Regions from separate parts of the Nocardia sp. NPDC055165 genome, predicted to be linked through region 4. Evidence: riboswitches for the same ligand, from Rfam matches in the RefSeq annotation. Region 4 holds a riboswitch; each other region holds the start of a gene.

Evidence for each region. A riboswitch is a leader RNA that binds a small molecule or an ion and turns the genes downstream of it on or off. The one in region 4 is predicted to bind S-adenosylmethionine.
Region 1: it holds a riboswitch for S-adenosylmethionine, as region 4 does, so the genes downstream of both, ACWFRF_RS28315 (aminotransferase class V-fold PLP-dependent enzyme) here and ACWFRF_RS23165 (amino acid ABC transporter permease) in region 4, are expected to answer to the same signal.
Region 2: it holds a riboswitch for S-adenosylmethionine, as region 4 does, so the genes downstream of both, ACWFRF_RS21335 (rhodanese-like domain-containing protein) here and ACWFRF_RS23165 (amino acid ABC transporter permease) in region 4, are expected to answer to the same signal.
Region 3: it holds a riboswitch for S-adenosylmethionine, as region 4 does, so the genes downstream of both, ACWFRF_RS33510 (bifunctional o-acetylhomoserine/o-acetylserine sulfhydrylase) here and ACWFRF_RS23165 (amino acid ABC transporter permease) in region 4, are expected to answer to the same signal.

Annotation. Positions count from the first base shown of each region.
Region 1 is NZ_JBSGSS010000016.1:183,004-190,930, reverse strand. Features, by position in the region: gene ACWFRF_RS28335 (YbaK/EbsC family protein) at 1-217, shown strand, start outside; gene ACWFRF_RS28330 (flavin reductase family protein) at 391-858, shown strand; gene ACWFRF_RS28325 (Uma2 family endonuclease) at 911-1,546, shown strand; gene ACWFRF_RS28320 (excalibur calcium-binding domain-containing protein) at 1,576-2,130, opposite strand; gene ACWFRF_RS28315 (aminotransferase class V-fold PLP-dependent enzyme) at 2,340-3,656, opposite strand; SAM riboswitch class IV at 3,698-3,812, opposite strand; gene ACWFRF_RS28310 (class I SAM-dependent DNA methyltransferase) at 3,986-4,690, shown strand; gene ACWFRF_RS28305 (AAA family ATPase) at 4,928-6,058, shown strand; gene ACWFRF_RS28300 (S8 family peptidase) at 6,083-7,927, shown strand, end outside.
Region 2 is NZ_JBSGSS010000010.1:64,933-72,859, forward strand. Features, by position in the region: gene yczR (MocR-like transcription factor YczR) at 1-573, shown strand, start outside; gene ACWFRF_RS21305 (hypothetical protein) at 560-931, opposite strand; gene ACWFRF_RS21310 (CaiB/BaiF CoA transferase family protein) at 1,010-2,107, opposite strand; gene ACWFRF_RS21315 (DUF456 domain-containing protein) at 2,236-2,718, shown strand; gene ACWFRF_RS21320 (amidohydrolase family protein) at 2,719-3,570, opposite strand; gene ACWFRF_RS21325 (FAD-dependent oxidoreductase) at 3,755-5,143, opposite strand; gene ACWFRF_RS21330 (Rv0361 family membrane protein) at 5,334-5,792, shown strand; SAM riboswitch class IV at 5,838-5,957, shown strand; gene ACWFRF_RS21335 (rhodanese-like domain-containing protein) at 5,975-6,391, shown strand; gene ACWFRF_RS21340 (O-succinylhomoserine sulfhydrylase) at 6,402-7,610, shown strand; gene ACWFRF_RS21345 (PIN domain-containing protein) at 7,675-7,927, opposite strand, start outside.
Region 3 is NZ_JBSGSS010000027.1:36,620-44,546, forward strand. Features, by position in the region: gene ACWFRF_RS33490 (MFS transporter) at 1-234, opposite strand, end outside; gene ACWFRF_RS33495 (NADP-dependent isocitrate dehydrogenase) at 466-1,683, opposite strand; gene ACWFRF_RS33500 (MFS transporter) at 1,970-3,463, opposite strand; gene ACWFRF_RS33505 (TetR family transcriptional regulator) at 3,598-4,320, shown strand; SAM riboswitch class IV at 4,385-4,495, shown strand; gene ACWFRF_RS33510 (bifunctional o-acetylhomoserine/o-acetylserine sulfhydrylase) at 4,578-5,894, shown strand; gene metX (homoserine O-acetyltransferase MetX) at 5,891-7,036, shown strand; gene ACWFRF_RS33520 (TetR/AcrR family transcriptional regulator) at 7,041-7,676, opposite strand; gene ACWFRF_RS33525 (oxygenase MpaB family protein) at 7,817-7,927, shown strand, end outside.
Region 4 is NZ_JBSGSS010000011.1:150,218-158,144, forward strand. Features, by position in the region: gene ACWFRF_RS23150 (LLM class flavin-dependent oxidoreductase) at 1-423, opposite strand, end outside; gene ACWFRF_RS23155 (ABC transporter substrate-binding protein) at 420-1,379, opposite strand; gene ACWFRF_RS23160 (amino acid ABC transporter ATP-binding protein) at 1,412-2,173, opposite strand; gene ACWFRF_RS23165 (amino acid ABC transporter permease) at 2,170-3,165, opposite strand; SAM riboswitch class I at 3,275-3,368, opposite strand; gene ACWFRF_RS23170 (hypothetical protein) at 3,735-4,454, shown strand; gene ACWFRF_RS23175 (glycosyltransferase family 2 protein) at 4,709-5,881, opposite strand; gene ACWFRF_RS23180 (LppM family (lipo)protein) at 5,883-6,638, opposite strand; gene ACWFRF_RS23185 (carotenoid biosynthesis protein) at 6,786-7,721, opposite strand; gene ACWFRF_RS23190 (phytoene desaturase family protein) at 7,789-7,927, opposite strand, start outside.

The sequences.
Region 1 (7,927 bases), on a different contig from region 4:
CCCCGCCCCCACCGCCCTGGCCGAACGCATCACCGGCCAGCCCGTCGACGGCACGGCCCCTCTCGGCCACCCCACCAACCTCCCCACCTGGGTGGACACCGCCCTCGCCGCCCACCCCGAAGTCTGGGCAGCGGGCGGCCACCCGAACACCGTATTCCGCACCAACTTCCGCGAAATCATCCGTATCACCGCGGGTCTGCCGATTGATATCGACTGAATTCGGCTTCCCATCCCGACCGTGTGAGTTGGATCAAACGGACACAGCGACCGGGAGGACGCGCGCCGGACGGGCGTAAGTTGGGGGCGGTGGGCGATGTGCAACCTTCTGAGACCGGACTGGTCGTTCCCGATGATCTGAGCGGGATAACGGCTGAGCAGTATCGGGCCTCTATGCGGCACTATCCGGCCGGCGTCACGGTGGTGACGCTCGGAGCCGAGAGCGGACCGGTGGGGTTCACGGCCACCTCGTTCGCTTCCCTGTCGCTGGAACCGCCGCTGGTGTCGTTCAACATCGCGCACACCTCATCGAGCATCAACGCGTTGCGAGCCGCGGACTCGGTGGTGATCCATTTCCTGGGCGAACACCAACAACACCTGGCCCACCGCTTCTCTCGTACCGCCGCCGACCGCTTCACCGACCGCGCCCTCTGGACCACCCTCGACACCGGCGAACCGGTCCTGCACGGCACCCCCATCTGGCTGCGCACCACCCTCCACAAACTCATCGACCTGGGCGACCACACCCTCGCCGTAGGCCTGGTCACCCGAGTCCACGACCAAACCGAAGAGTCCCCCTCCGCAGCCCCGTTGCTCTACTACAACGGCAAATACCACCGCCCCACCGCCCTCGACACCTGATCAGAGCGTCTGTGTAGGCCGGTGACCCACCTGCCACAGCTAGGTTGGTCCGATGAGCGAGGAATACGACTGGTCGTGGTTGCGCGCCGGTGTTCCGAGAATCGACCTGGACACGTATGTGGCGATGCCGGAAGACCTCGCTCGGGTGATCGAGGTCAAAGACGGCCTGCTGGTGCATCGCGACTCACCTTCGCCGAATCACATCGCCAGCGCCGACGTGATCAAACAGTCCCTGCGGGAAGCGATCCGGAAACGCGCCACCGGGCAGCCCTGCCTGAAGGCCAGCGGCGAACTGGACATGCTGGTCTCGGAGGTTCCCTTCAACTTCCGCCGCCCCGACGCCATTGTGTACCGCTGCATCGAAGACCCCCGCGACAAGTGGAAAACCAAGCCGACAGCAGGCGACACCCTGCTGGTCGTCGAAGTGGTATCACCGGCGACGGTTACCGCCGATTGTGTGGATAAACGGGCGGAATACGCCCGCCTGGGAATCGAGCAGTACTGGATCGTCCGCATGGAGAACAACGACGGCCGCGTGAAATCCATCGAGATCCTTCGTCTCAATACCGCAGGCGTCTACATCTCCACCGAAACCCGGTTCCGCTCGCACAATCCCCTCGCGATCGCCATCACTGATCCGCTCGACGTCACCATCACCTGGGACGCCCTCGACGCGGACCTCGACTGATGCCTGGCAGCCTCGGCATCTGATCGGCGCTATTCGCAGGCCACGCCGTCGCCGTCTCGGTCCAGGCCGGAGCGGTAGCCGGGATCGCCTGTGCGCAGCGGGGCTGCGCCGGCGGCTCTGGCAGCGGCGCAGTTCTTGTAGTAGGCGCTGGCGGGCGCGGGCGCTTCGGGCTCCGGGACGGCTGCCACCCGTGGGGCGGGGAGGTCGACGGTGGTGGTCGGGACGGGGACGATGACCGGCGGTGGAGCCGGCGCCGCGATCGTGGTGGTGGGTGCAGTGGTGGTGGGTGCGATGGGTGACGGCGGGAGATCGATCGTGGTGGTCGGGGCGGTGGACGCCGTGGTGGTCGGGGCGGCGGTGGTCGTCGACGGCTTGGCCGTGGTCGATGATTCAACGACGCGGGGGGTCGAGGTGGGTGATGTCCGCGCGGCCGGTGAGGGGTTGTCGTCACTGAGACCGGCGACGACCGAGAGACCGAGCACGCCGGCGACTCCGATCCCGGCCAGCAACGGCCAACGCCGCTTCTTTTCGGGTCGGCGGGGCGGACGAGCCCACGGATCGGGCGGCTGAATCGGTCGAGTCACGGTGTCCCCTTTGATTGTCGGGCAATCTCGGGGGCTTCATCGCGACGGGTTCGACAGGCGTTACCCAGCTGGGAGGCAGTCCAAACCTGGAATTTCCGAGAAGCGGTCGGTCGGGTTCTCGGACGGATACCACTCGACGGAAAACGAATATCGGCCGCCGAGAGCAGGTCTCGACGGCCGACGTTCGGCGAATCTCGCCTGTGACGAGTTCAGCCGATCAGGCAGGGGGCGGCGCCTTCGGGGGAAGAGGCGCTGAGGGGACGGGTTTCGGGGGTCGGGTTCCAGTGCCCGTCGGTGGCGGCGTAATTCCAGGCGGGGCCGTGGCTGACCAGGGTGGCTACGGCACTGATCAAGCGGTCTACATCGGCGGCGGTGGTGCCGAGGCCGATGCTGGCTCGGAGGGCGGCGTCGAGGCCGAGGCTCGCGAGGAGGGGGTGCGCGCAGAAGCGGCCGTCGCGCACGCCGATGGCGTGTTCGGCGGAGAGGTACGCGGCGACTTTGCCAGGGGCGACATCGGCGATCGTGAAGGCGACGATGCCCACACAGTCGGGACTGTCGGACCAGATACCGACCAGGTCGACGCCGGGGATCGCGGACAGGCCGTCACGCAGCCGGTCGGCCAGAAAGCGCTCGTGCGCGACGAGTTCGGTGGGATCGATGGCGGCCAGCGCATCGCAGGCAGCGGCAATAGCGGCCGCGCCGAGGACATTCGGCGAACCGGCTTCGTGCCGCTGCGGCGCGCACGCCCATTCGACCTCTGTCACACCGACATTGCGCACCGCACCACCACCGGCCAGGTAGGGCTCGCCCTCGTCCAGCCAGTCGCGCCGGCCGACGAGCACACCCGAACCGAACGGCGCGTACAGCTTGTGTCCGGAGAAGGCGAGGTAGTCGATCCCGGTCTCGCGCAGGGAGATCCGGCGATGCGGAGCCAGCTGCGCGGCGTCGACGAGGATGCGCGCACCACACAGGTGGGCGATGGTCGCGAACCGTTCCAGCGGCAGCACCTCACCGGTGACGTTGGACGCGCCGGTCACCGCGAGCAGCGCGGCAGGCTTGCTGCACAGCTCGGCGACGACACGCTGAATCGTCTCCTCGACCGTGGCGGCGGCTCGCACGACGCGACGACCGTGCTTCGCCCACGGCAGGAAGTTGGCGTGGTGCTCGATATCGAGTACCACGGTCTCCCCTGGCACGCACCCGGCCAGCAGGTTCAGCGAATCGGTGGTGTTGCGCGTGAACACCACGACCTGGTCGTCGTCGGCGTCGAGGAACCGGGCAACGGACCCACGCGAGGCCTCGTAGCACTCGGTGGAGATCCGCGAGGCGTATCCCGCGCCCCGGTGCACGCTGGCGTAGAACGGCAGCAACTGCGAAATCCGGTCGGTGACCTGCTTCAACGCCGGCGCACTCGCCGCGTAGTCGAAGTTGGCGTAGGAGCTGGTACCGCCCTGAACGAGCGGAACCTGCAGGTCGGCACCGGAAACGGCGGCGATGGCACAGGTGGGGTCGATTACAGCAGTCATGACGAAATCCCGTCGGCTCAGGGACCCGCTCCTGAAGAGGTGGCCCGCGCTTGCCGCGCCCAATTCGGACGTCAGCCTGGTCGTCACCCGGAGCACCCCACCGCGGAGGAGGGTTGCCGACCAGCAAGCCGGGGCTGAACGCTGGTACTCGTGACCTGCAACGAGAGTGACAGACGACCACCGGACCTGTCAACCACCGATCGCCGGCGCGCTCGGAGCCGACCCCGGCCACGCACGAGATCTCCCGGTTCGGCGCGGCGGTCGGACCGTCGCGACCCGCAGCGGGAAATCGGTTGTCCACGTGCGCTTTCCTTTGCGACACTCCGGTGATGCCTGCCTTCGCCGATTTCGACCGACGCCACTACCCCACCGTCGATGTCGCCACCGGCTACGACGGCTGGGCCGACACCTACGAGCGCACCGTGATGGACGAGATGGACTCGGCGCTGCTGGATCGGCTTCGCCGCCCGGATTGGGCGGGAGTGCGCCAGGCGGTCGACCTGGGTTGCGGGACGGGGCGAACCGGCGCGTGGTTGCGCAGCCGCAGTAGCGCCGAGATCGACGGCGTCGATCTGAGCGCGGGCATGCTGGCCCGTGCCCGCGTACGCGGTGTACACCGCACACTCACCAGGGCCGACGTGTGTGCCACCGAATTGCCCAGCGGCACTTACGATCTCGTGATCTCCTCACTGATCGACGAACATCTGCCGGACCTGCGCCCGTTCTACGCCGAGGCCGCGCGGCTGGCTGTCCCAGGAGCCACGTTCGCCCACGTCAGCTACCACCCACAGTTCATGATGGTCACCGGAATGCCGACGCACTACACCCCGGCTGGGGGCGATCCGATCGCGATCAGCACCCACCTGCACCTGCTGAGCGAGCACATCACCGCGGGCACCGACGCGGGCTGGGTCCTCACCGAAGCGGCCGAGGCCCTGGTGGACGACGCCTGGCTCGCGGCGAAACCCAAGTGGGCCGACCTGCGCGGCCACCCGTTCACCATGGCGCTGGTCTGGACGCTCGGCATCGCATAGGCACCGCGCCGCACGCTTCGAGGCACGCCCGACGCGAAGGGAATCGCCCATGAGGGGGCGTGGCGGAACTAGCATCCGACGAAGGGAATCGCTGCGCTGAGGGCTCGGCAGATCAATGTGGCGCTGCGGGTGGGGTCCGATGTCAAACCGGTACACAAGGGGTGAACTTTGCCCGTGATGGACGCCGTACGATCGAGTGAAGCGAAAATAGTCCACGTAGTTGATCGGAAGAAGACCATGTCACACGCCTTGAGCTCCACTTCGGCGGACGTGAGCGCCGATCTACCCGACGAATTCGTCCACCTGGCCAGGTTGGCGCTCGCCGGGCGCGAGCAGGACGTCGCAATGTTCGTGCGCCGCGCCGCGCGCCGCCACCGGCATGCCAGTCCCGAACTGGCCGATGCGCTGATCGCGCTGCTGCGCCAGAACCCCACGCGCGCCAACCCCCTACGCGCGGAAGTGGATACGCCGATTCCGGTCGACGGCGACAGCCGACTGCCGCTGCTGCGGGTGATCCCGCCCGGCTCCACTGCCGAAGTGCCGATCCTGGCCGCCGAAACCTATGACGTGCTCACCCAGATCGTCGACGAACGCCGGCAGGCCGACCGGCTGGCCGCCGCCGATCTGACTCCGGCCGGCAGCTTGCTGTTCGTCGGTCCGCCCGGTGTCGGCAAGACGATGGCCGCGGCCTGGCTGGCCCACCAACTGTCGCTACCGCTGGTGGTCCTGGACTTGGCGACCATCATGAGCAGCCTGCTCGGCAAGACCGGCACCAACCTGCGCCATGCCATCGACTACGCCAAGCAGCGGCCGTGCGTTCTGCTGCTCGACGAGCTCGATGCCATCGCCAAGCGTCGCGACGACGATCGCGACGTGGGCGAGTTGAAGCGACTGGTGACGGTGCTGCTCCAGCAGATCGACGACTGGCCGACCGGCGGGGGCCTGGTCATCGGCGCGACCAACCACGCCGATCTGCTGGATCCGGCCGTGTGGCGGCGCTTCGATGTGAGCGTGGAGTTCGCGCTGCCCGAGGCCGAGCAACGCTGCGAGGCGATTCGCCGATTCGCCGGGCAGCCACTGCCCGACGGCGCGGTGGACGCGGTCGCGCTGGCGTCGGAGGGCTTGTCGTTCAACGATATCGAGCGCGCGATGTTGCGATTGCGCAGGCGTTGCGTGCTCGAGGACCAGCTACTGCCCGGGCTGATGGCCGAGCATTCCGCGCGACTGGCAGCTGAACTTCCCAAAACGGATCGGTTACGGCTGGCACAGACGCTGACGGGCGTGTCAGGCTTGTCTCAGCGCCAGATCAGCGCGCTGACGGGGGTGTCGCGCGACACCATTCGTGGTTTCACGCATCGACGGGAATAACGTGGCAGCTGGGGGGATTCACCGGTGGCGGGACCGCGATTTCTGATCGGCTTCGGTGAGCGACTCACCGCGCCCATCTCTCCCAGCAGATCGGGCGGCTCGCCGCAGTCCCCGTACACGGTGGCGCAGGCGCGAGCCCGACTCGCGCCGATGCTCAGCGCGGCCACCTCGAGTGCGGACGCGCTGCCGAAGACGGCCTGCCCGGAGGACGAGACGGTCACGGCGGTCACTCTGCATCCGCAGTACCTGTCCAAAAGTGGTTATCCCACACGACTTCTCACATCGATGCAGTTGGATCCACTGGGCAGCAGGCCGGTGGCGATCGCGCCGGAGCACGGCCGACCACGGGCGAGCACCCTGCTGTTCCTGGCGACGACCCGCGTCAATCTGCAGTTGCTCACCGCGCGGATCAATGCCGACACACCGCTGGGCGGCGCCGAGATCGGAATCGTCAGCCTGGCGGAATTCCGGCTCAACAATGCCGCCGACAGGCTCAGACTCGCAGCGCAACCGCGTAATTCGGAGACCGTCGCCGAATTGGTGCTGCACTCCGATCGCGACATCGCCCTGCAGGGTCTGCTCGACTTCTCCCGCGATCTCGATCTCGACGTGGCCATCGACCGCCGACTCGACAACGGTGGTCTGGCCTTCGTCCCCGTCACCGGAACCCACGCCGCCATCGCCGCGCTCGCCGGCTACTCCTTCACCAGGGTGATCCGCCGCATGCCGCGCATGCGCACCCAGCTCGGACGCGACACCACCACCAGGACAGCGCTGTCGACGTTCCGCCCGGCCTTGCCGACGGCCGAGCCGACCGACCGGGAACTCACCATCGCGGTCTTCGACGGTGGCATCCCCGCACGCACCCCGCTGACCCGCTGGGTCGACGCCCACACCTTCGCCGACAGCGCCGCGCCGCAGCGCACCTATCTCGACCACGGCCACCGCGTCACCTCGGCGCTGCTGTTCGGCAGCGTGGACCCCGTCCAGCCGGTCCCAGTCCCCTACGGCTACATCGACCACTATCAGGTGCTCGACGAGGACACCGACGACGACCAGTGCGAGCTGTACTCGGCCATCGAGCGCATCGATACCGTGCTGCGCCAACGCAAATACGAGTTCGTCAATGTCAGCATCGGGCCCGAACTCCCCATCGAGGACGACGAAGTGCACGCCTGGACCGCGTTCTGGGACGACTACCTCAGCGACGGCACCACGCTGGCCACCATCGCGGTCGGCAACAACGGCGAGGCCGACAAGCCGAGTGGCAATGCGCGCGTGCAGGTTCCGGCCGACAGCGTCAACGCGCTCGCGGTCGGTTCGTCGGATCGGGTGGGAGCGCAATGGAATCGCGCGCCGTACTCCGCGATCGGGCCGGGCCGCTCCCCCGGCACCGTGAAGCCCGACCTGCTCGCCTTCGGCGGCAGCGATCACGAACCGTTCCACGTCGTCGAACCGGACGGCACCGCTGTTCCCGACTCCGGCACCAGCTTCGCCGCCCCGATGGCCCTGCGCGCCGCACTGGGCGCCCGCACCCTGTTCGGCCCGAAACTCGGTGCGCTAGACCTGAAGGCCCTGCTCGTGCACACTGCCGAAAGACGCACCAGTTCACCGGATTCCGACTCAGGACACGGCCGTATCGCCGCCACCCTGGCCGACATGGTTCTGTGCGGCGACGGCGAAGCCAGAGTTCTCTATCAGGGTGAGCTCACCCCCGCGAAGTACCTGCGCGCCCGGATTCCGCTCCCCGCAGCGCTTCCCGCCGGGATGGTCCGCATTCGGGCGACCCTGGTCTTCGCTACCCCGGTCGACCCCGCCGACCCGGGCAGCTACACCCGCAGCGGCCTCGATGTCACGTTCCGTCCGCAT
Region 2 (7,927 bases), on a different contig from region 4:
GACGGGACCATGCCCCCGCCGGTGGCCGCGTTCGCGAAGGGCTCGGAGATCGTCACCATCGGTTCGGCGTCGAAGTCGTTCTGGGGTGGCCTGCGGGTCGGCTGGATCCGTACCAGTCAGCCGCTGATCACCAAACTGCTCGGCATCCGCTCCACGGTCGACCTCGGCACCCCGGTGATGGATCAGCTGGCCACCGTCCACCTGCTCGAGAACGCCGAACCCATTCTCGAGCGTCGTCGCGAACAGCTGCGCGCCCAGCGCACCGCCCTGCTCGACGCCGTCGCCGAAGACCTCCCCGGCTGGCACATCACGGTCGGCGCGGGCGGTATGTCGGTGTGGGCCCAGCTGCCGAGCCCGGTTTCCACCGCGCTCGCCGCCACCGCGCCCAATCACGGCGTATTGCTGGCCGCCGGACCACGTTTCGGCGTCCAGGGCGCGTTCGAGCGTTTCGTCCGGCTGCCGTACACCCACCCCGAAGCCGAGCTACGCATCGCCGTCAAATCCATCGCCGCGGCCTACGACGCCCTCACGCCCCGCGCCGCCGATCCGCTCCAGCCACTCACCTGCTACTGAACGCGCACGGGTTGTGCCCGGTGGAAGCCGGTTCGGGGCGCACGGTTTCGTACCCCGCCCCGAACATGAACAGCACCGAGGCCACCAACCCCAGCGCGGTCAGCGGCACCGCGACGGCGCCGCGTTCGGACGGATAGCGGAACAGCAGCACCAGCAGACACAGCAGCGAAACGGCGGCGGCCAGCAGCATCCCGGTCGCCAGCCCGTTCAGCACGCTCACCATCACCGGCACCGGTGCCGCACTGTGGCAATGGTTTTCGGCGATCTGCGCGGTACGGGTGTCGAACAATCCCTCGGCCAGGATGAAGCACAGCACTGCCGCGCCGAAGGTGGTGACCGCGATGAGGGCGGCGAGCACCTTCGGTGGGGTTCTGACGGTTCGGAACCTCGGCCTGTCGTCGATAGTGGAAAACTTTACCGACGACAGGCCGCCAAATCAGTCAGCCCAGACCGTTTCGATCGGTGTCGCGACGTTCGGCGGGGGAGTGGGTGTGCCGCCCGGTGTGCGCGAGAAGCGCGGCGCGGGCGCGTGCTGGACCACACCGTCGATGTCGATCAGGCCGGTACGGGCCACGATGTGCGGGTTCTCGGTGGCCTCGGTGAAGGTCAGCACCGGTGTGGTGCAGGCATCGGTGCCGTCGAAGATCGCGGCCCACTCGTCGCGGGTCTTCGTCAGGAACTTGTCGGTGAACAGCTTGCGCAGCTGTTCCTGACCGTTCGGGTCGATCTGCATCGGCAGACCTTCCGGGTCGATCTCCAGCCCGGCCAGCAGTTCGGCGTAGAACTGCGGCTCGATCGCGCCGACGGCCATGTACTTGCCGTCGGAGGTCTCATAGGTGTCGTAGAAGGCCATGCCGGTATCGAGCAGGTTGGTGCCGCGCTCGTCGGACCACAGGCCGACCCCGCGCATACCCCAGATCATGTGCGAAAGGGCAAGCGCGCCATCGATCATCGCGGCGTCGATCACCTGGCCCTTGCCGGAATTCTGCCGCTCCACCAGCGCGGCGAGCACGCCGAACACCAGGAACATCGAGCCGCCACCGAAGTCGCCGACCATGTTCAGCGGCGGCACCGGCCGCTCGCCCTTGCGCCCGATGGCATTGAGCACACCGGTGAGCGAGATGTAGTTGATGTCGTGTCCCGCGCGATCGGCGAGCGGGCCGTGCTGGCCCCAGCCTGTCATCCGGCCGTACACCAGGCGCGGGTTGCGGGCCAGCGCCTCGTCGGGTCCGAGGCCCATGCGCTCGGTGACGCCGGGGCGGAAGCCCTCGAGCAGCACGTCGGCCTTCTCGACCAGGTCGAGGATCTTGGCGACGTCGGCGGGGTCCTTCAGATTCGCCTCGACGATCGTTCGCCCGCGCCACTGGGGGCGTTCCATGAAGCCGGGCAGCTGGTTCGGGCGCTGCACGCGCACCACGTCGGCCCCGAGGTCGGCCAGCAGCAGCGCGGCGTGCGGACCTGGCCCGATGCCTGCCAACTCGATGACCTTGATGCCCGCAAGGGGCCCCTGCTTGGCGGTGGACTCCGTGCTCACGCGGTGACCTCAGTTCGTCGTCGAACGGTATTGACACTCCGACAATAGCGCTGGGGTGGCGGCTCGGGTAGAGCATGGGCGAGAATTCGCACGAGCGCGACTCGGCGTGGCAACGGGAGGACCCGATAGTGGGCGTGTGGGGTGAGGTCGTTGTCGGCCTTGTCATTCTGGTCGGCATCGTCGGCGTGATCGTACCGATTCTGCCGGGCGTGATCCTCATCTTCGCGGCAATCGCGGTGTGGGCGTTCATGACCGGCGGTACGACGGCCTGGACGGTGCTGGCGATCGCCACCGTCGCGCTGGCGCTCTCCGGCATCGTGAAGTACACCTGGCCGGGCAAGCGGATGCGCGAAGCCGGAGTGTCGAACCGTGCGCTGCTGGCCGGTGCGGTGCTCGGCATCGCCGGCTTCTTCGTGATCCCGATCGTCGGCCTGTTCATCGGCTTCGTGCTCGGTGTGTACCTGGCCGAGCTGTACCGCTTGAAGACCAACGACCTGGCCTGGCCCGCGACCGTGCACGCGCTCAAGGGCGTCGGCTTGTCGATGCTGGTCGAGTTGTTCGGCGCGCTGATCGCGTCCGGTGTGTGGCTCACCGGCGCGATCATCAGCTGACTACTCGATGATCGGCAGCGGACGGGTGTGGTCGTCCGCGCCGGGGAGCTGATTGCGCGGGATCGGGATAGTCGGATTCTCGGTGCGGGGTAGCGGCTCGGATTTCGGGCGACGCACCGCGGGCAGCCGGTAGAACTCGCGGGCATTGTCCTCGAGCACCGCGTGGATATCGGAGCCGACCACCTGCGAGATCAGGTCCACATCGCGCTCCTCGAACGGCCTGCCTGCGCGCGTGCCGGGCAGATCGCTGCCGAACATCAGCGCACCCGGGTTGACGGTGTGGATGCGTCGCAGCGTCTCGGCCACATCCATCTCGACCCGGCCGAACCCGGTCGCCTTCACCCTGGCGCCGCGGTCCACCAGGTCGAGCAGGTACGGCAGACCCTCGTCGGACATGCCGAGATGGTCGATCGAGAGCGCGGGCAGCTTCGAGATCACCGGTTGCAGCGAGGCCAGCATCTGACCGTCGATGTAGAGCTCCACGTGCCAGCCCGCCAGTTCGTGGGCGCGCAACGCCTGCAATGTCATCTCGGTGATGTCGGCGGCGGCGCGCTTGAGGTTGAACCGCAGGGCGCGTACGCCTGCCCGGTTCAGCGCGAGGATCTCGTCGTCGGTGGCGTCGAGATCGAGCCGGGTCACGCCGACCCAGTCGGGACCGAGCGCGGCCAGTGCTGCCTTCAGGTACGTCTGATCAGCGCCTTGGAAAGACGCGCTGACAACAGCACCGCCGCGAACATCGAAGTGCGCCATACGCTTTCGATAGTCATCGATCACGTAGGGCTCGGGGAGATAGCCTTCGTTCTCGATCAGCGGAAACCGCGGATCGATGATGTGGACGTGGGCATCGAACACCAGTACAGAATGCCTTATCTCTGCGGCGCGAGCGCGCTCAACGTCGCGCCCCCACTAGGACGGGACCACTGAAACCCCGAGTTCTGCCATGACAGCACACCCAACTCCCGCACATCCCGACCCCGAGGAGGGATCGGCGGGCCATTCAGGGCCGCGAACACGCGCGCGCCAGCGCGCCGAAAACTCAGGCCTTGTTCGGCTCGGAGGCGCGCAGCATGTCCTCGCGCTCCACGACCTTCACGCGCTCACGGCCTTCGGGCTCGCCGAGGGCGCGCTCGTGGGCGTCGAGGCGGTACCAGCCCGCCCAGGTGGTGAACGGGATGCCCTTGCCCTCGAGGAACTCGGTGACGGCGTCGAGCTCGGGCTTCGGCGCGGGGGCGAAGGCCTTGGCGTCGTCGAGCAGGCAGGCGATGGTCTCGTTGGCGTCGCCCTTGGTGTGGCCGATGAGGCCGACCGGGCCGCGCTTGATCCAGCCGGTCACGTAGGTGGCGGGCATGAATCGGGCGTCACCTTCGGCGGTGTCGTCGGCGATCACGCGGCCGGCCTCGTTGGGCACCGTGCCCGCCTGATCGTCGAACGGCAGCTGGGTGACGTTCTGCGAGAGGTAGCCCACGGCGCGGTACACGGCCTGGATGTCCCAGTCGGTGAAGTTGCCGGTGCCCTTGACGTTGCCGGTGCCGTCGAGCTGGGTGCGTTCGGTCTTCAGGCCGACGACCTTGCCGTCTGCGCCGAGGACCTCCGAGGGCGATTCGAAGAAGTGCAGGAACAGCTTGTGCGGGCGGTCGCCGTGGTCGCGGATGGCCCACTGCTCCAAGGTGTTGGCGACCATGTCGACCTGCTTGGAGTTACGGCGCGCGGCTTCGGAGCCCTCGTCGTAGTCGATGTCCTCGGGGTTGACGATGACCTCGATCGTCGGCGAGTGATCCAGTTCGCGCAGCTCGAGGGGCGTGAACTTGGCCTGCGCGGGACCACGACGACCGAACACGTGGACCTCGAGGGCTTTGTTGCCCTTGAGACCTTCGTAGACGTTCGGCGGGATCTCGGTCGGCAGCAGTTCGTCACCGGTCTTGGCGAGCACGCGCGCGACGTCGAGGGCGACGTTGCCGACACCGAGGACCGCGACCTTCTCGGCGTCGAGTGGCCAGGAACGCGGGACGTCGGGGTGGCCGTCGTACCAGGACACGAAGTCCGCGGCGCCGTAGGAGCCGTCGAGGTCGATGCCGGGGATGGCCAGGGCGCGGTCGGCGTTGGCGCCGGTGGAGAAGATGACCGCGTCGTAGAACTGGCGCAGGTCGTCGAGGGTGATGTCGGTGCCGTAGTCGATGTTGCCGAGCAGGCGGACCTGGTCCTTGTCGAGGACCTTGTGCAGGGCGGTGATGATGCCCTTGATGCGCGGGTGGTCAGGGGCGACGCCGTAGCGGATCAGGCCGAAGGGCGCGGGCATACGCTCGTAGAGGTCGATGCTCACGTCGGCATCGGACTTCATCAACGCGTCGGCGGCGTAGATACCGGCCGGTCCCGCACCCACGATCGCAATGCGAAGTGGGCGAGTCGCTGCACTCTGTTCGGTCATTTCTACGCGCACCCTTTGGTCGAGAACTGATTTGACGGCGTCAACTTAGCTTAGGCTAAGTCGGACATCCGCTTACTGGCAGCTGCCATCGACGTCGGCAGCCGACCGCAATCAAGGCGATTCTAGCTGCGGCGTTGCAGCCACCCGGCGCGCGGTGTAGCTGCCCGCGCGGGTCTGTCAGGATTACAGCATGAACGAGGAGCAAACAGGCTCGGATGACCAGCCCGTAGTGGTGGATCAGACCGACAAGCGTTCCATCGTCCCGTTCGTCGCGGCCGCGGTGATCGCGATCATCGTGCTCATCGGCATCGTGGCGGGTGGACTGCTCTCACCCGCTGAGAAAAATGTCACAGAGGCCGACCGTCTCGCGGCCGCCGTCACCAACTATATCGACGCGCGCTCGCGCAGCGACCTCCGTCCGCCGACCGGTGTGGCCTGCCCCGGGTTCGACGAGGAGAAATCCGGCCTCGGCGAACAGCTCGGTGGCCCGAAATCCACTGTCACGATCGACGGCAAGGGTTTCGAGAACGCCACCGTCAACGGCGACCGCGCCAAGATCGACGCGGCGCTCGTGGTCAACGGCAACCCGGCGGCGAGCAACTGGAAACTGACCCGCGTCGACAGCGCGTGGCTGGTGTGTTCCTTCTGAATCGTTTGACACGATGACCGGTGCCGAGGCAATCTCAGATCGCAAGGTCATGAGTGCCAGCGTCAAGCCCCGGCTCGCTGGTCGGCAACCCTCCTCCGCGGTGGGGTGCTCCGGGTGACGACCTGGCCGTGTGTTCGGGGATTTCCGGCACGGCAAGAGCGGATTCACGCAGGAGGATCGACATGACTTACGCCGGCGACATCACCCCTGAGAAGGCGTGGGAGCTGCTCACCGAGCACCCCGGCGCTGTGCTGGTCGACGTGCGCACCGAAGGCGAGTGGGCACACATCGGCATTCCCGACACCAGTTCCATCGAACGCCCTGCCCACTTCATCGAGTGGGTCGACGGCACCGGCACCCGCAATCCCGAGTTCGGCGTGCAGCTCGAGAAGGCACTCGCCGGTCGCCCCGACGACGCACCCGTGGTGTTCCTGTGTCGCTCCGGTCAGCGTTCCGCGCACGCGGCGAACCTGGCGACCGCGGCGGGCGTGGCACCGTCCTACAACGTGCTCGACGGTTTCGAAGGTGGTCCCGACGCGTTCGGTCAGCGCGGCAGCACCGGTTGGCGCGCTGTCGGCCTGCCGTGGCGTCAGGCATAAGGAGAAAAGCATGATCACCGGTGGTTCGTTCGACAAGCCACTGCCCGAAGGCGTCGGTCCCGGCACGCTCGGCGTGCGCGGCGGTCTGCGCCGTTCCGGCTTCGACGAGACCTCCGAGGCGCTGTACCTGACCTCCGGTTTCGTCTACGAGAACGCCGAAGCCGCCGAGGCCGCGTTCACCGGCGACGTCGAGCACTTCGTCTACTCGCGTTTCGGCAACCCGACCGTGGCCATGTTCGAGGAGCGCATCCGCCTGCTCGACGGCGCCGAGGCGGCCTTCGCGACCGCGTCCGGCATGTCGGCGGTGTTCACCGCGCTCGGCGCCCTGCTGAAGGCGGGCGACCGTCTCGTCGCCGCCCGCAGCCTGTTCGGGTCCTGTTTCGTGGTCTGTAACGAGATCCTGCCGCGCTGGGGTATCGAAACCGTGTTCGTCGACGGTGACGACCTCGACCAGTGGGAGCAGGCCCTCTCCGTCCCCACCCAGGCCGTGTTCTTCGAGACCCCGGCCAACCCGATGCAGACCCTCGTCGATGTCCGCAAGGTCACCGAGCTCGCCCACGCCGCGGGCGCGAAGGTGGTGCTGGACAACGTCTTCGCCACCCCCCTGCTCCAGCGCGGTTTCGAACTCGGCGCCGACGTGGTGGTCTACTCCGGCACCAAACACATCGACGGCCAGGGCCGCGTCCTCGGCGGCGCCATCCTCGGTGCCCAGGACTACATCGACGGCCCCGTCAAAACCCTGATGCGCCACACCGGCCCCGCCCTGAGCCCCTTCAACGCCTGGACCTTGCTCAAGGGCCTGGAAACCATGCCGTTGCGCGTGCGCCACTCCACCGAGTCGGCCCTGCGGGTAGCCGAGTTCCTGGAGACCAAGGATTCGGTCGACTGGGTGAAATACCCCTTCCTGGAATCACATCCGCAACACGCGCTGGCCAAAGAGCAGATGACCGGCGGCGGCACCGTAGTCACCTTCGCCCTCAACGGCGAAGACGGCAAGAAGCGAGCCTTCGAGGTCCTCAACCGCCTCCGCATCATCGACATCTCGAACAACCTCGGCGACGCCAAAACCATGATCACCCACCCCGCCACCACCACCCACCGAGCCATGGGCCCGGAGGGGCGCGCGTCAATCGGCTTGTCCGACGGGGTAGTTCGCATCTCGGTCGGTCTGGAAGACCTCGAAGATCTCCTCGGCGACCTCGACAACGCCCTGAGCTAGTTCGTCCGAACGTCCCGAGTCGGCCTGTCGCAACGGGCAGGTCGACGTCGGACTCGTGGATCGCCTACCGGACCGGGTCGTAGACCGCGAACCCCAGGTGGCCCGCGACGGTGGCCATGTTCTTGTCGTGGGTCACCACCGTGAGATCGTCCAAGCCGCTGCGCAATGCCGAGGCGAGATGAATGGCGTCGAGTGTCCGGATGTGCGAGATGATCGCTTCGGCTTCGTTCAGCACAGCGTGATCGATCGGAATGATGTCGATGTGGTCGATGATCTGACCTCGGTCGAGCACGGGCAGGCCTTCCCGGCGAAGGACG
Region 3 (7,927 bases), on a different contig from region 4:
ATTGCCGAGCGTGAACGCGACCATCAACACGATCAGCAACTTCTTGCGCGCCACCCGCGCGCACAACGCGGCGATCAGCGGCGCACCGACCACGACCCCCAGCGCGTACGCCGACACCGCGTGCCCGGCCGACGGCTCGGAGATATCGAAGGCCCGCGCGATATCGGGCAGCAACCCCATGGTCACGAACTCGGTGGTCCCGATCCCGAATCCACCCAGCGCCAACGCGAGCATCGCCGGGACATGCCAGCTGGTGCGTGGCACGTCGAGGCGATCGGGGGCTGCGATGGAAGAAGTCACGCTTCCATGCAACGGGCACGACTACCCATTAGCTACCCGAAACGAGCGTGAGTTACCCCACCGTGGGAACAACCGCCGGGTACGGACGCAAAAGCGCTCGCATCGGATTCGATGCGAGCGCTTTCTCACAGCCGTGCAGGTTCGCGGTTGCGAACCGGGGCTATCTCACTTCAGAGCGCGAGCCAGGTTGACGTCCAGCGCGCCGAGGAATTCCTCGGTGCTCAGGTAACCCTGGTCGCCGCCGACGAGCGCGGCGAGGTCCTTCGTCATCTGACCACCCTCGACGGTCTTGATGACCACGTCCTCGAGCGCCTGCGCGAAGCCGATCACCTCGGGGGTGTTGTCCAGCTTGCCGCGGTGTTCGAGGCCACGGGTCCAGGCGAAGATCGACGCGATCGGGTTGGTCGAGGTGGGCTTGCCCTGCTGGTGCTGACGGTAGTGCCGGGTGACCGTGCCGTGCGCGGCCTCGGCCTCACAGGTCTTGCCGTCCGGGGTGAGCAGCACCGAGGTCATCAGGCCGAGCGAGCCGAAGCCCTGGGCCACGGTGTCGGACTGCACGTCGCCGTCGTAGTTCTTGCAGGCCCAGACGTAGCCGCCCTCCCATTTCATGGAGGAGGCGACCATGTCGTCGATCAGGCGGTGCTCGTAGGTGAGGCCCGCCGCGTCGAACTCGGCCTTGAACTCGGCGTCGAAGACTTCCTGGAAGGTGTCTTTGAACATGCCGTCGTAAGCCTTGAGGATGGTGTTCTTCGTGGAGAGGTACACCGGGTAGTTCTGCTGCAGGCCGTAGTTGAACGAGGCCCGCGCGAAGTCCTCGATGGACTTCTTGAAGTTGTACATACCCATGACGACGCCGCCGTCCTCGGGCATCTTCACGACCTCGTGGATGATCGGCTCGCTGCCGTCTTCCGGGGTGAAGGTCAGCGTGACGGTGCCCGCCTCGTAGACCTTGAAGTCGGTGGCGCGGTACTGGTCGCCGAAGGCGTGACGGCCGATGATGATCGGCTTGGTCCAGCCGGGCACCAGCCGGGGCACGTTGGAGATGATGATCGGCGCGCGGAAGATGGTGCCACCCAGAATGTTACGGATGGTGCCGTTGGGCGAGCGCCACATCTTCTTGAGGCCGAACTCTTTCACCCGCGCTTCGTCGGGGGTGATGGTGGCGCATTTCACGCCGACGCCGTACTTCTTGATGGCATTGGCCGCGTCGACGGTGACCTGGTCGTCTGTCTTGTCGCGGTACTCGATGCCGAGGTCGTAGTACTCGAGGTTCACGTCGAGATAGGGATGGATCAGCTTGTCCTTGATGAACTGCCAGATGATCCGGGTCATCTCGTCGCCGTCGAGTTCTACAACGGTGCCTTCAACCTTGATCTTGGACATGGATCTTCGTGTCCTCCTCGGTGGGTGCCCTTATTGCACGGCTAGGCGAACACGCTTGTGAGCGGACCCCAGCAGTTCCAACAGACAACGTATATGCCCCGCGTTGTCTGCGGGACGTGTGGTGCAAACAAGACGAGCGTACTGCTGTCCCCCACCTCACCGCGACGGGAGGCCCCACTGTGCGGGACAGCCCTCCCGGCCCGCCTGTCATCACCCGATCGGGCCTTGACCGGCTACTGAGTGGTAACAAGAGGCCCGCGCCGTAGCGCGGGCCTCGTCGAGAAGGTCAGACCGCGACGGGTATCGCGGCCGCGTGTTCGTCGCCTTCGATCAGGTTCTCCGGCTTGTCGCGGATCATCACCGCGATCACCACGGCGGCGGCGAGGAAGAAGCCGGCGCCGATATAGAACGCGACGTCATAGCTGTAGATCGAGGCGCGTTCGATCAGGTGGTCGACGGTCGGGTTGTCGGTGACGTAGTTCTCGGCGGCCTGCACCGACAGGGTGGTCAGCAGGGCGGTGCCGACGGCGCCGCCGACCTGTTGGGCGGCATTGAGCAGGGCACTCGCGACACCGGAGTCCTCGGCATCGACCTGATGCAGGGCCACGGCCTGCATCCCGACGAACAGCGGGCCCATCCCGAGCGCCATCAACAGCTGCGCGGGCAGCACGCTCAGCGCGTACCCGTCGCCGTAGCTCAGTTGTGCCAACCACAGCAGTCCCACGACGCCGAGCAGCGCGCCGACCACCATGAGCGGACGCGGCCCGAACTTGGGCATCAACGAACTGGTGATGCCCGCCGCGATCCCGATGCCCACGGGGAACGGCAGGAACGCGATCCCGGCCTTCAGCGGCGAATACCCCAGGGTGTTCTGGTAGTAGAAGCTCAGGAACAAGAACATGGCGAACATCGCGATCGGGATCAGCAGCGCGGCCAGCAAAGCGCCGCCGCGATTGATCTCACCCGGAATTCGCAGTGGCAGCAGCGGGTTCGCCGAGCGTGCCTCGATGAAGACGAACGCGATGAGCAAGGCGAAGCCGGCCCCGAGCAGGCCGAGGGTGCTACCCGCCAGCCAACCGTGTTCGGCGGCGCGACTGAATCCGTAGACGATCGACACCAAGCCGAATGTCACGGTGACGGCGCCGGGCAGGTCGTAGCCGCCGGTTCTGGGCACCGGGATATCGCGCGCGATCACCGCCACCGCACCGGCTACCGCGATGAGCGCGATCGGCGTGTTCATCAGCAGCGTCCACCGCCACGACGCGAATTCGGTGAGCGCGCCGCCGACGATCAGCCCGAATGCGATGCCACCGGCGGTGATGCCGGCGAACACCGCGAACGCGCGGGCCCGTTCCTGCACATCGGTGAAGATCACCGACAACAGCGACAAGGCCGCGGGGGCGAGCAGCGCGGCGAACGCACCCTGCAGACCTCGGCCGACGAACAACTGCGGACCGGTCTGCGCGAGCCCCGCCAGCGCCGACGCGGCGGCGAAGCCGACCAGGCCGACCAGGAAGATCCGGCGCCGGCCCAGGTAGTCGGCCATCCGCCCGCCGAGCAGCAGTAGCCCGCCGAAGATGAGTGTGTACGCGGTGAGCGCCCACTGTTTGTCGCCGTCGCTGATCCCCAGGTCACGCTGGGCATAGGGCAGGGCGATCGTGATCACGGTGGCGTCGAGCACCACCATCAGCTGGGCGGCGGAGAGCACGACCAGCGCCCACCACCGCATCGAACTCTGTTGGGAATCAACATGTTTCGTTTCTATCTCGGTGCTGGTCACCAGGACTCCTCGTCACTCGATCAGTGTGGACCAATCCTGGCACTGTGAGACAATTGGCGTCAAGAGAAAAATGTCTGACTGCGCCAATTGGCCTAGTTGGACAGATAAAGCGGCCGACACGGTAGGCTGGTCAAATGCTGGACTCGACCACTCCGATCAGCGCCGACCGGACGACCGAACCGGCTGCCGGCGCGCCACTGGGCCTGCGCGAGCGCAAGAAACTCCAGACCAAGGCCGCGATCGTGGCGGTCGGACTCGACCTGTGCGACAGCCAAGGGTTCGACGCGACGACGGTCGAGCAGATCGCCGCGGGTGCCGATGTGTCCCCACGCACCGTCAACCGGTACTTCGCGCTCAAGGAAGACATCGTGCTGGCCCCGATCGACGACTTCGGGGTCTCCGTCGCCGTCGCGCTGCGCTCCCAGCCGAACACCGGCAACGAACTCCAGGCACTGTGCGGCGCCTACCTGGAGGTGGTCCAGGCCGAGGCGGATGCGGACGGTATCCGGTTCATCCGTCAGTTCCTGCAGATGCAGCGGATCATGCGCACCAGCCAGTCGGTCAACGCGCGCGCGCTGGAATACGCGGAGAAGAAGAACGTCGCGGTGTGCACCGAGCTCGCGCAGCGGATGGGCACGTCACCGGAGGACTTCACGGTGAAGCTGGTGGCCGGGATCTGGCAGATGCTGTGCCATCTCTCGGTCGCCGATACCGAACAGGCACTGCTGAGCGGGTCACCGACGGTAGCCGTTCGGGTCACGCGCGACGCCGTGCTGCGCGCCTACCACGGCTTGCGGCAGGTCTGTGGCGCACCGGTGGACGACACGCCAGGCTTCGGCACACCGTCCGGCGAGTGATCTTCGGCGGGAAATGCGGGGGAAGTTTCCGCCCGCGGGAGATCTCCGGTTAACATGACGGCAAGGTCATGAGTACCAGCGCCAAGCCCCGGCTCGCTGGTCGGCAACCCTCCAGCTGCGGTGGGGTGCTCCGGGTGATGACCGGGCTCTCGAAAGTCGAGAGCAAGCGCGCACTGCAGGAGGCCCCCATGTGTTGTTGCCAGTCGATCCGACCCAGTTGACGAGATCCCCCGGCTGACACCCATTTGGAGCACGACATGACTGACTCTTCCCTGCCCGAGAACTGGTCCTTCGAGACCAAGCAGGTCCACGCGGGCCAAGCTCCCGACGCGAGCACCAACGCGCGGGCGCTGCCGATCTACCAGACCACTTCCTACACCTTCCGCGACACCGATCACGCCGCCGCGCTGTTCGGTCTCGCCGAGCCGGGCAACATCTACACCCGGATCATGAACCCCACCCAGGACGCGGTGGAGCAGCGCGTGGCCGCGCTCGAAGGTGGCGTCGCGGCGCTGCTGCTGGCCTCGGGCCAGGCCGCGGAGACCTACGCGATCCTGAACCTGGCGAGCGCGGGCGACCACATCGTGTCCAGCCCGCACCTCTACGGCGGCACCTACAACCTCTTCCACTACTCGCTGCCCAAGCTGGGAATCACGGTCTCGTTCGTCGAGGATCCCGATGACCTCGCGCAGTGGGAAGCCGCGATCCAGCCGAACACCAAGGCGTTCTACGGCGAGACCATCGCCAACCCGAGCAGCGCGGTGTTCGACATCCCCGGCATCGCCGGTGTCGCGCACGCGAACGGCCTTCCGCTGATCGTGGACAACACCGTCGCGACCCCCTACCTGATCCAGCCGCTGGCCCACGGCGCCGACATCGTCGTGCATTCGGCGACGAAGTACCTGGGTGGGCACGGTGCGGCCGTGGCGGGCGTGATCGTCGACGGCGGCACCTTCGACTGGACGGTGCGCGACGCCGACGGCAACGCGCGCTTCCCCGGCTTCACCGAGCCCGACCCCAGCTACCACGGTGCGGTGTTCGCCGATCTGGGCGCGCCCGCGTTCGCGCTGAAGGCTCGCGTGCAGTTGCTGCGCGATCTGGGTGCCGCGGTCTCGCCGTTCAACGCGTTCCTCATCGCCCAGGGCATCGAGACGCTGAGCCTGCGGGTCGAACGGCATGTCAGCAATGCCGAGGCGGTCGCGAAGTTCGTCGCCGAGCAGCCGGGCGTCGACGCGGTGTTCTACGCGGGCCTCGAGTCCTCGCCCTGGTACGCGCGAGCCAAGGAGCTGGCGCCCAAGGGCGCGGGCGCGATCGTGGCGTTCGAGCTGGCAGGCGGCGTCGACGCGGGCAAGAAGTTCGTGGACGCGCTCAGCCTGCACAGCCATGTAGCTAACATCGGTGATGTGCGTTCACTCGTGATTCACCCGGCGTCGACCACGCACTCGCAGTTGACGCCCGAAGAGCAGCTGGCGGCCGGCGTCACCCCCGGCCTGGTCAGGCTCGCGGTGGGCATCGAGGGAATCGACGACATTCTGGCCGATCTGCGGGCCGGGTTCGCGGCGGCGACGACGTGACTGTGAGCACCGAATCGCCGATCGCCCGACCAGGAACCGGGGTGGCCCTGCTGCCGCCGCCGGACGGGCGCGTCGGCCTGGTCGCCATCGGGGATGTGGCGCTGGAGAACGGCGCCGTCGTCCCCGATGTGCGGCTGGCGGTGCAACGCTGGGGCGAGCTCTCGCCCACCCTGGACAACGTGGTGCTCGTCGAACACGCGCTCACCGGCGACTCCCATGTCGTCGGTGGGCCCGACGGGGCGCCCGGCTGGTGGGAGGGCATGGTCGGGCCCGGCGCGCCGATCGACACCGACGAGTGGTGTGTGATCGCGACCAACGTGCTGGGCGGCTGCAAGGGCAGCACCGGCCCGTCCTCACTCGCCTCCGACGGAAAGCCATGGGGCGCGCGGTTTCCCGAGCTGAACATCCGTGACCAGGTGAAAGCCGAAGCGCAGTTGTTCGAGGTGCTCGGGATCGAGCGGCTCGGCGCTGTCGTCGGCGGCTCGATGGGCGGCATGCGGGTGCTCGAGTGGATCATCGGCCTGCCCGAGCGGGTTTCAGCCGCGCTCGTGCTGGCCGTGGGCGCCCGTGCCACCGCCGACCAGATCGGCACCCAGACCACCCAGATGGCCGTCATCACGGCCGATCCCGACTGGCAGGGCGGCGACTATCACGGCACCGGTCGCGCGCCGATGACCGGCATGGGCCTGGCCCGGCGGATCGCGCACCTGACCTACCGCACCGAGGGCGAACTCGATCACCGCTTCGCCAACAAGGCACAGGGCGACGAGGACCCGTGGACCGGTGGACGGTACGCGGTGCAGAGCTACCTCGAGCACCAGGCCGACAAGCTGTGTTCGCGCTTCGATCCGGCCACCTATGTACTGCTCAGCGAGGCCATGAACCGCCACGACGTGGGGCGCGGGCGCGGCGGCGTCGCCGCCGCGCTGGCCTCCACCGCGGTGCCGTGCGTGGTCGGCGGAGTCGACTCGGATCGCCTGTACCCCCTGCACACCCAGGCCGAGCTGGCCGAAGGACTGCCGGGCTGCGCGGGTCTCGAGATCGTGCACTCCCGCGACGGGCACGACGGGTTCCTCACCGAGGCGGCCGCCGTGTCGAAGCTGCTCACCGAGACGATGCGCTTGGCGCGGGAGAACCGCTGAGCCGTCAGGGCCCGGTCAGCAGAGTGACGATCGAGCGAACGTAGGCCTGAAGTCGTTCGCGCGGATACTCTTCCGGCTCGCTGACCCCCAGTCGACCGAGCATTTCGGCGATGGTGAGGGTCGAGTTCGCGAGTAGCCCGGCATCCATGCCCGACCATCGCGGCAGCACGGAGATGCCCATGCGGACAAGCGATTCCGCGCGCTCCAAGATTTCGGCGCGCGAAGCACGAAGCGCCGCACGGTATTCGTCGGGCGCACTCGCCGGGGTGGCGAGGATCAGCCGCCAGCGGGTCGGATTCGCCAGTGCCACACCGACGAACGCTTCGACGGTCGCCGAGGCGGCGGCCAACGGATCGGCGCCGAGCAGGTCTTCGGGCAGCGTGTCGGCGATCTGATCCAGTCCGCGTTCCCGTTCGCGTTCCAGCAGCGCTTCGACGAGTTCGGCGCGGGTCTTGAACACCGTGTACAGCACAGGTTTTCCGACGCCCGCCTCCTGCGCGACGGCCTCCATGCTCAACTCGTGCAGTTCCATCCGGCCCAGGACCGTGAACGCGGCGTCGAGAAGTTGCGCGCGGCGCTGCTCCGGCGGCAGGCGCGGCGCATAGCGGCGTCGAGGTCGCTGCTCCTGCGTCGAGGTCACCGCCCACCTGCCTTTCGCTCGCCGACGATACCCGCCGACCCTGTCGGTACAAATCCTACGCAACCGTTGTATTCACGTCGAGCCATTGCTACGGTGGTGTTGTATTCAATTGTTTCTCGCACTGCAAAGGGGCATGTGCAATGGCTTTCGATGCGTCGACTCTGCGTCGCGACGACTACGGCTTCTTCGGGCCGGATTCCCCCACCTGGAAGGTGTGGGCGGCGCCGACCGCGCTGATCGGATTCCAGCGC
Region 4 (7,927 bases):
CCGGAACAGCTCGTACCCTTCCCGATTGCGCTCCCACTGATCCTCGGTGGTGACGTGATAGAGCTGCGCCTGCGCCGCGCCGTTGCCCTTGCCGATGATCAGCTCGAGCCGGCCCTCGGACAGGTTGTCGAGGGTGGAATAGTCCTCGAACGCGCGCACCGGATCGAGCAGGCTCAAGGTGGTGACCGCGGTGAACAGGCTGATTCGCGAGGTGAGGGCCGCGATATGGCTCAACACCACCGGGGGAGCGGCCGACAGGAACGGATCCTCGTGCCGCTCACCGACCGCGAACCCGTCGTAGCCGAGTTCCTCGGCGCGCCTGGCCTGTTCGACCACCTCGTGCAGGCGATCGCGCGTCGTCGGGACCACGCCGGTGACCGGATCGGGCACCCGCGTGATCAGCGTCATCAGTAGGAACTTCATGCGGCGGGCTTCTTCGGCAGACCGGGCGGGTTGATCCGCGACTCGGTGACCTTCTCCGAATTCAGGCCCCAGCGATCGAGGATCTTCTGGTAGCTGCCGTCGGCGATCGCGTGCTGCAGCGCCTTGTGGATCGGGCCGATCAGGCCGTTGTCCTTCTTGGTGAGCGCCGCGATCTCGCCCTGCAGCTGCTCACCCGCGCCGGAGAAGGTGGCGATGATCTTGCCGTCGCTGGTGGCGGAGTGATAGACGGCCGCGGGGTTCGGGCCGATGTAGCCGTCGATGCGCTTGGAGGCCAGCGCGAGGTAGTAGTCGGTGCTCTGCTGGTAGTAGGCGATGTCGACCGGGGGCAGGCCCTCGGCGACATTCTTCTCGTTCCAGCTCACCAGCAGCTGTTCCTGATTGGTGCCCGCGCCGATCCCGATCCGCTTGCCCGCCAGGCTCTTGCGGTCGGTGTAGGTCAGCGTGCTGTCCTTCGGGACCTCGAGGGCGACGGTGTCGGTGCGGTAGGTGGCGAAGTCGTACTTCTCCTTGCGCTCCTCGGTGACGGTCACGTTCGAGATGAACGCGTCCACCTCACCGGAATCCACCCGCACGAAGTTCTGCGACCAGTCGGCCACCTGGATGTCGAGCTTCAGGCCCAGGATGTCGGCCACCAGGGTGGCGAAGTCGACCTCGGAGCCGATGACGGTCCGGTCGTCGGTGGCGTAGAACCGCAGCGGCGGCACGGAACCGGCGGGACCGGTCACCACCAGCGTGCCGCGGTCGCGGATGGCCTTGGGCACCTCGGCGGCGATCGCGTCGACCTTGGCGGCGCGCACCCTGCCCTCCTGGGCGGGAGACAGGTCGTAGGTGATCGCACCGGCCTGCACGGTGTCGGCGGCCTCGGGCTCGGCGGTGCAGCCTGCCGTCAACAGCGTGGCCGCCGCGACGATGCCGATCAGAGTGGAGAGCTTCATCAGTGTCGAAACCTGTTCGTGGGAAGGGATGTTCAGCGGACGCGGGACAGGAACGCCTGCGTACGCGGGTGTTCGGGGTGATCGAGAACGCTGGCGGCCTCGCCCTGCTCGACGATCACGCCCTCGTCGAGGAACACGACCGTGTCGGCGACCTCGCGGGCGAAACCGATCTCGTGGGTGACGATCACCAGCGCGGTGCCGCTGTGCGCGAGATCGCGGATCACCGCGAGGACCTCGCCGACCAGCTCCGGGTCGAGTGCGGAGGTGGGTTCGTCGAACAGGATCAGCCGTGGTTTCAAGGCCAGGGCCCGTGCGATGGCCACGCGCTGCTGCTGACCACCGGACAGACGCCGGGGGTAGGCGTCGACGAAATCGGCCAGGCCCACCCGTTCCAAGAGCTGTGTCGCCTCGGCGATCACCTCGCCGCGCGGACGGCGCTGCGCCGAGACCGGGGCGAGCACCACGTTGTCGAGCACCGTGAGATGCGGGAACAGATTGAACTGCTGGAACACGAAGCCGATGCGGCTGCGCTGGGCGCGCACCGCGTGGTCGGGCAGCGAACGCAGGGTATTGCCGCGTTGGCGGTAGCCGATCAGCTCACCGTCGATGTGTACGGTGCCCGCGTCCTGCGCTTCCAGATGGTTGAGCACCCGCAGCAGTGTGGACTTGCCGGAGCCGGACGGCCCGATCAGCGCGACCACCTCACCGGCGCGTACGGCCAGATCCACGCCACGCAGTACCTCGGTGCCGCTGTAGGACTTGCGGATTCCGCGCGCCAGCACCGCTGCGGTCATCGGGTTGCTCCTCGGGGTGCGGCCGCACCGGCGGCGATCTCGGTGACCTTGGCGCGGACCCGCTGCCACGGTGTCGGCGGCAGCTCACGCTGCGCGCCCTTGGCGTAGTGCCGTTCGATGTAGTACTGCAGGATCGACAGCGCCGTGGTGAGCACGATGTACCAGACGGTCGCCACCATCAGCAGCGGCACCACCCGGCCGTTTCGGCCGAAGATCACCTGCACCTGGTAGAACAGCTCGGCGATCGCCATCACCGACACGATCGAGGTGCCCTTGAACAGGCTGATCACCTCATTGGCCGCGTTCGGCAGAATCGAGCGCATCGCCTGCGGCAACACGATCGTGCGGAACTGGCGCCAGCGTGGAATCCCCAGCGCCGCCGCCGCTTCGAGCTGACCGTCGTCGACGGCGAGCAGACCCGCCCGGATCAGTTCGGCCGAATACGCCGCCTGATGCAGGGCCAGCCCGATCACCGCCGCGGTGAAACCGCTGATCACACCATTGACATCGAACTCGTAGAAGCCGGGGCCGAACGGAATGCCCACGGACAGGCGGGGATACAGGTAGGCGATGTTGAACCAGAACAGCAGCTGCACGATCAGCGGGATCGAACGGAAAGCCCAGATATAGGTCCAGGCGATCACCCGCAGCACGGGATTGTTCGACACCCGCCCGATCGCCAGCAGCGTGCCGATCGCGAAACCGAGGGCGGTGCCCCACAGGGTGAGCTCGATGGTCACCCGGAGTGCGGCCAGGACCGACTTCGCGGTGAAGTACTGGGCGAAAGTGCCCCAGTCCCAACCCGGATTGGTGATCAGGCCGTGCGCGAACTGGGCCACCAGCAGTAGGGCGATCGCCGCGACGGCCCAGCGCCACGGGTGCCACGACCCGGCGATCCGGGGCAGGTCGTCGACGGGCGCCTTGTCGGCGGGGAGAGCGTCGCCGGGCGGTGCGGGCGCGGTCTCGGCGCCGGATACGGCAGACGCGGTCATGGGAATCCTTCGGAAAACAGTGGAACGAGGCACAGTGACCTCCACCCGGCCAGCAACGGGTTCGCGATCTGGCGGCGCTCAGGCCGGACAGGTGGACAGCAGAAAATCTCCTCCATCGAACCCGGCAGAAGCACCCACACCCCGAAACGGGCGGGTTGCTGCGACGTCGTAGAGCCAGGTCTCTCGGTCGCTCTGGATGGTTGTGCCCGGCCGTCGTGGCCCGAGCTGAATCAGCATGTGGCATATGCACTAGTGCGCGCAACGATAGAAATCAACGTGAGCGCAGAGGTTGGAACCGATCGTGGGCACCGGCATAATTGCCCCGGTTCGGCGCGGTAGGTGATTCGCGCGCGGGCGCGTGCGCAGGGGTCTGGGCGAACGCGTCCGGGCGTAGGGATCCTGCGGACGCGTCGTTGGGTCCGGTGCCGAGAAGGGGGCGGACACCGGGCCGCGGCGGCGGGTTCGCTGCGAGATTGCGACGCGCCGAACGGCCGGTGACTTCACCTGTCCGGATTCACCCACCGCACGCGGTAGCGTCGGCCTTCTCTGCGTCGATGAGGAGTTTCGCCGTGATCGTTGCACGTCGTTCCACCACACTGACCTCGCTGACGGCCTGCGCCGCCGCGCTACTGCTGGCCGCGCCACTGGCCGCCGCCGAACCGGCCGCACCGGTGACGCCCGCTGTCACCCGGGATGCGCCGGCTGTTCGGCCATCGGCGGGCCCGGGTGATCTGCTCGGCGCCTACCAAACCGTCGTCGAGACGCTGAAATCCCTGGGTATCCAGCCGTTCCTGTACCCCACGGTCGCCGCGAACTGCACCGGTGACGGCGCGGGTCTCGTGCCGGCTGTCGCGGGCGCGGTCCCTGGGCCGTGGCCGGCGAACACCCTCCCGATCCCGGGCATCGACCTGTCGGCCGTGAAGTCCGGCCAGACCCTGTTCACCTTCCTGCCCTACGGCCTCGCCCCCGACACCGCTGCGACGAAAACCTCCGGTATGCAGGTGGCCTGGCTCAATATCAGCACCGGTCGCGGCGGCATGGCTTCGATGGGCTCGATCGCCGACATCGTTCGCGCCATGGTCCCGCCCGAGGTTCCCGCCGAACTGCGTCCCCTCGCCGAAACCGCCATCCGGGACTTCCTCTTCGCTGCCATCCCCGTCGGCGGCGTTCGCGCTGTCCCCGTAGACACCGGCCGCGGTACCGTCCTGGCCGCCGTCTTCGGCACCACCGACAATGCGGGCAGGTCTTGCTTCTTCTTTCCCACCATCGGCATTACCGAGGTCGCCTGAAACTCGCGGGTCGGCGTCAGGCTCGGCATCGCCCAGTACTGGATCGTCCGCATGGTCGACGACGACGGACCGGTGTCCTCCATCGAGCAACAGCGTCTCACTTCGGACGGCAGGTACGTCACCGAGCGAATCGGGCTACGTGGTCAGGACCTTGTCACCGCAAATCGACCTGGTCAAGGTCGAAATCGCCTGGGCAGACCTGGATCTGGACATCGAACAGTCGTCAACCGCCGGAGTGGCGACGGAGGCGGTGGTCATGCCAGGCGGGTAACGGCGTCGTCGGGCGTCACCAAAGGTCGCTGTTTCCAGCGGAGGCGGCCGGTGCGGTGGCGGTGGTGGGAGCGGGTCCAGAGAACGAGGTAGTGGGCTACCGAGAGGGGGTGGGCCAGGGCTGAGGTGAGGTCGAGGGCCGTTGGGGGGCGGCGGGTTTCGATGGTGCGGGCGGTCAGACGGCTTGTGACGGCGGCCAGGTAGCCGAGTAGGCCTGCTCGGCGGGTTCGGGTGCGGCCGAAGATCGCGGCCAGTGGGGGAATCCAATAGGCGAGGGCGGCGAGGATTCCGATGGCTGCGCCGGTGTCACGGCGGCCGCCGTAGGCCGACCACAGCCAGCGGGTGTAGCCGTCGGTGAGTTCGGTGGTGCCGGTATACATTCGGGTGCTCGCGGCGGGGCCCGCGGTCACCAGGGCGGTGCGATGGCCTGCTCGGCGGATGGCGCGGGCCAGGTCCAGGTCCTCGGTGGCGCTGGCTGCTACGGCCGCGTGGCCGCCGCCGGCGCGGTAGGCCGCGGCGTCGACGGCGAGGAACTGGCCGCACGCTACGACGGTGGACGGGCGCAGGCTGTGATTGGCGGGGCCGACGGGCAGGGTCGAGGCCCACGACCAGGCCAGCAGGGGCTGGATGAGGCGCTCGGCGGTCGAACCGGCGTCCTGTCTCGGCCAGGCCGAGACCAGACCTGCTCCGCGCCTGCGCAATTCGGTCACCGCGGCGGCGATCGCATGGGGGGCCAGGCGGACGTCCGCGTCGATGAAGACCAGGGCGGCCGCGTCGGTGCGGGCGGCCAGGCGCGCGCACGCGGCGGCCTTGCCGGTCCACCCGGGGGCGGGGTGGGCGGCCGAGCGCAGGACGGTGAAGCGCTCGTCGTCGGCGATCGCGTCGAGTGCGGCTTCGTAGGTGCCGTCGGTGGACGCGTCGTCGAGAATCAGCACGCTCAGGCGGGGGACGCCGACCTGCGCGCGAAGGTCGGCGATCAGCGCGGGCAGGCGCTGCGACTCGTCGCGGGCGGGGACGCACACCGTGACCGGTTCGATCACGCCCGCGACCCCGCGCGGCAGGGTGCGCAAGGTGACCAGGTTGTAGGCGGCGGTGGCCGCGCCGAGCGCGGCCAGACCGGTGCCCGCCCAGGTCAGGTAGCGGGCAGCCGCGCTCATGTCAGCGGCCCAGTCTGCGACTGGAGATTTCGCGCCACATCTCCGAGGGGGAGAAACCGCCACGCGGTGCGTTCGGCGGGCCGGGGTTGCGGTCGCGGAACGCCAGGCCCGCGATCAGCGCGGCCACCGCGAGGGTGATGCCGCCGACGATGCCCGCCCAGCCCGCGAACGAGCGGGTGTTGGGGTCGGCGTACTTCACCTCGGCACGCAGGGTCGACACCTCGCCCGCGGGCAGCTTCCACGACACCGTGTTCTCACTGTCGGTGGTCTCACGGGTGCCGTTGGTCTTGGCGACGCGGGCCGGGAACGCCACGGAGAACTGCACGTCCGAGCCGTGCGGCGGCACCGATTCCAGGTCGACCCGCCCGGTGAGACTCACCAGATCGCCGCTGCGCTGGAATTCGAGCGTGAACATGCCCTGGGTCTGATCCGACAGGCCACCGAGCTGGCCGACCTCGCCGAAGGACAGATCGTCGAAGAACACCTGGGTACCCATGTACCCGTCCTGGTTGTAGTTCTCCACCCGCACCTTCGCCGCCAGCTGCTCCGGCGCCTTCAGCTGCGGCCCCTTGTCTTCAGGCCCCGTCGGCACCACCGCGGCGACGATCCGCCCCGACACGCGATCGTTCGACGACACCCCCATCGACACCTGCACACGCAGGCACCCGGCGAGCGCGGGCACGAGCAATGCCAGCAGGACGGCAACGGCCGCGACGCGCCGCGCGGGCACGGAACGACGCGGCGAAGGAGCGGGCATGTCGGCGACGGGACTCGGCTGCACGGTTGACATCGTGCCAGGCTCAGGCCCGAGAGCCCACACGACGGGCCCAGCGTTCACCACCCACCCGCGCCGATCAGGCATTTTCGCCCCGAATCGGGGTGTGTCGCGGCGGGGCCTGCCCGCTCAGAACGCGCGTCGCGCGGCCCGCGCACGCAGAAACAACGGGATTCCGAGCACACCGAGACCGAGGAAACCCCAGATCGCCGACGCGGGAAGGCCGAGGAACACCGCGTGCGCGAGAGCTGAGCCGAGCCAGGTCCACCCGAACACCGCGACCGGGACCGCCACCGACGGGTCGCGCGGCGGCGGCAGGAAATGATCGAGCAGGGTGAGAATCACTGCCATGACCACGGCGACGAGCGCCCAGCCCAGGTAGTTGGTGTACGGGATCTCGGGGATGCCGGGCAGGCCCGTGTCGGTGACCGCCCAGGTCCATTGGCCGTCGGCCACCATCTGCGGATCGAGGAACAGATCCCAGCCGACCGCGCCGAGGACGAACAGCCCCACGCGCCCGGCATTCGACCCGCTGAGCAGTCGAGCGTCCGACGCGCTGTGTGCCCGCGCACGCACGGATCCGGACCGACCCGGGCGGCGCGTGATCGAGGCGCTCGGGGGGTGCCCGCGGGACACGAGCATGCCCGCGACGATCCAGATCGGGTACAGCCCGCCGGTCCACGCCAACGGCACCGCCAACGGGACATCGGCGAACGCGGGCCCGAGCCGATCGACGGCATAGGCGTAGCCGCCGAACGGGAATCCGGTCGCGGTGCCGCCGATTTCGGCGGTGAGCCCCAGCCCGGACACGACGACGAAGAACCCGGCGGCCCACCGCAATCCACGAGTGGTCGCCGCGTGCAGCAGGGCGGTCGAGGCGGACAGCACCACGACCGCGACGGTGATCCGGTCGCGCGCCACCCCCGCGCTCAACGGGTACGTGATCTGCGCGAGCACCAGCGCCAGCGCGGTCACGGCCGGCATCGCGCGGCGTGGGTCGGCGCGTAACCAGGCGAGGATCGCGGCGAGAGTACGACGACCTGTGTCGAGAATCGTGCCGGTCATCGATGCCGCCGAACTGTCGGGCCGGTGCTGCCGTGCGGCCGACTCCGGCGGTGTGGCGGGCAGGCCTTCATCGCTTGCGCAGCGGCGTGAACCGGCGCTTGCGCCCGTCGCCGAGGACCAGCCGGGCCGCGCTGCGCCCGCTGGCTCCGGAGACTCCGCCGCCGGGATGGGTGGATGCGCCGGTCAGATACAGGCCGGGAGCGCCG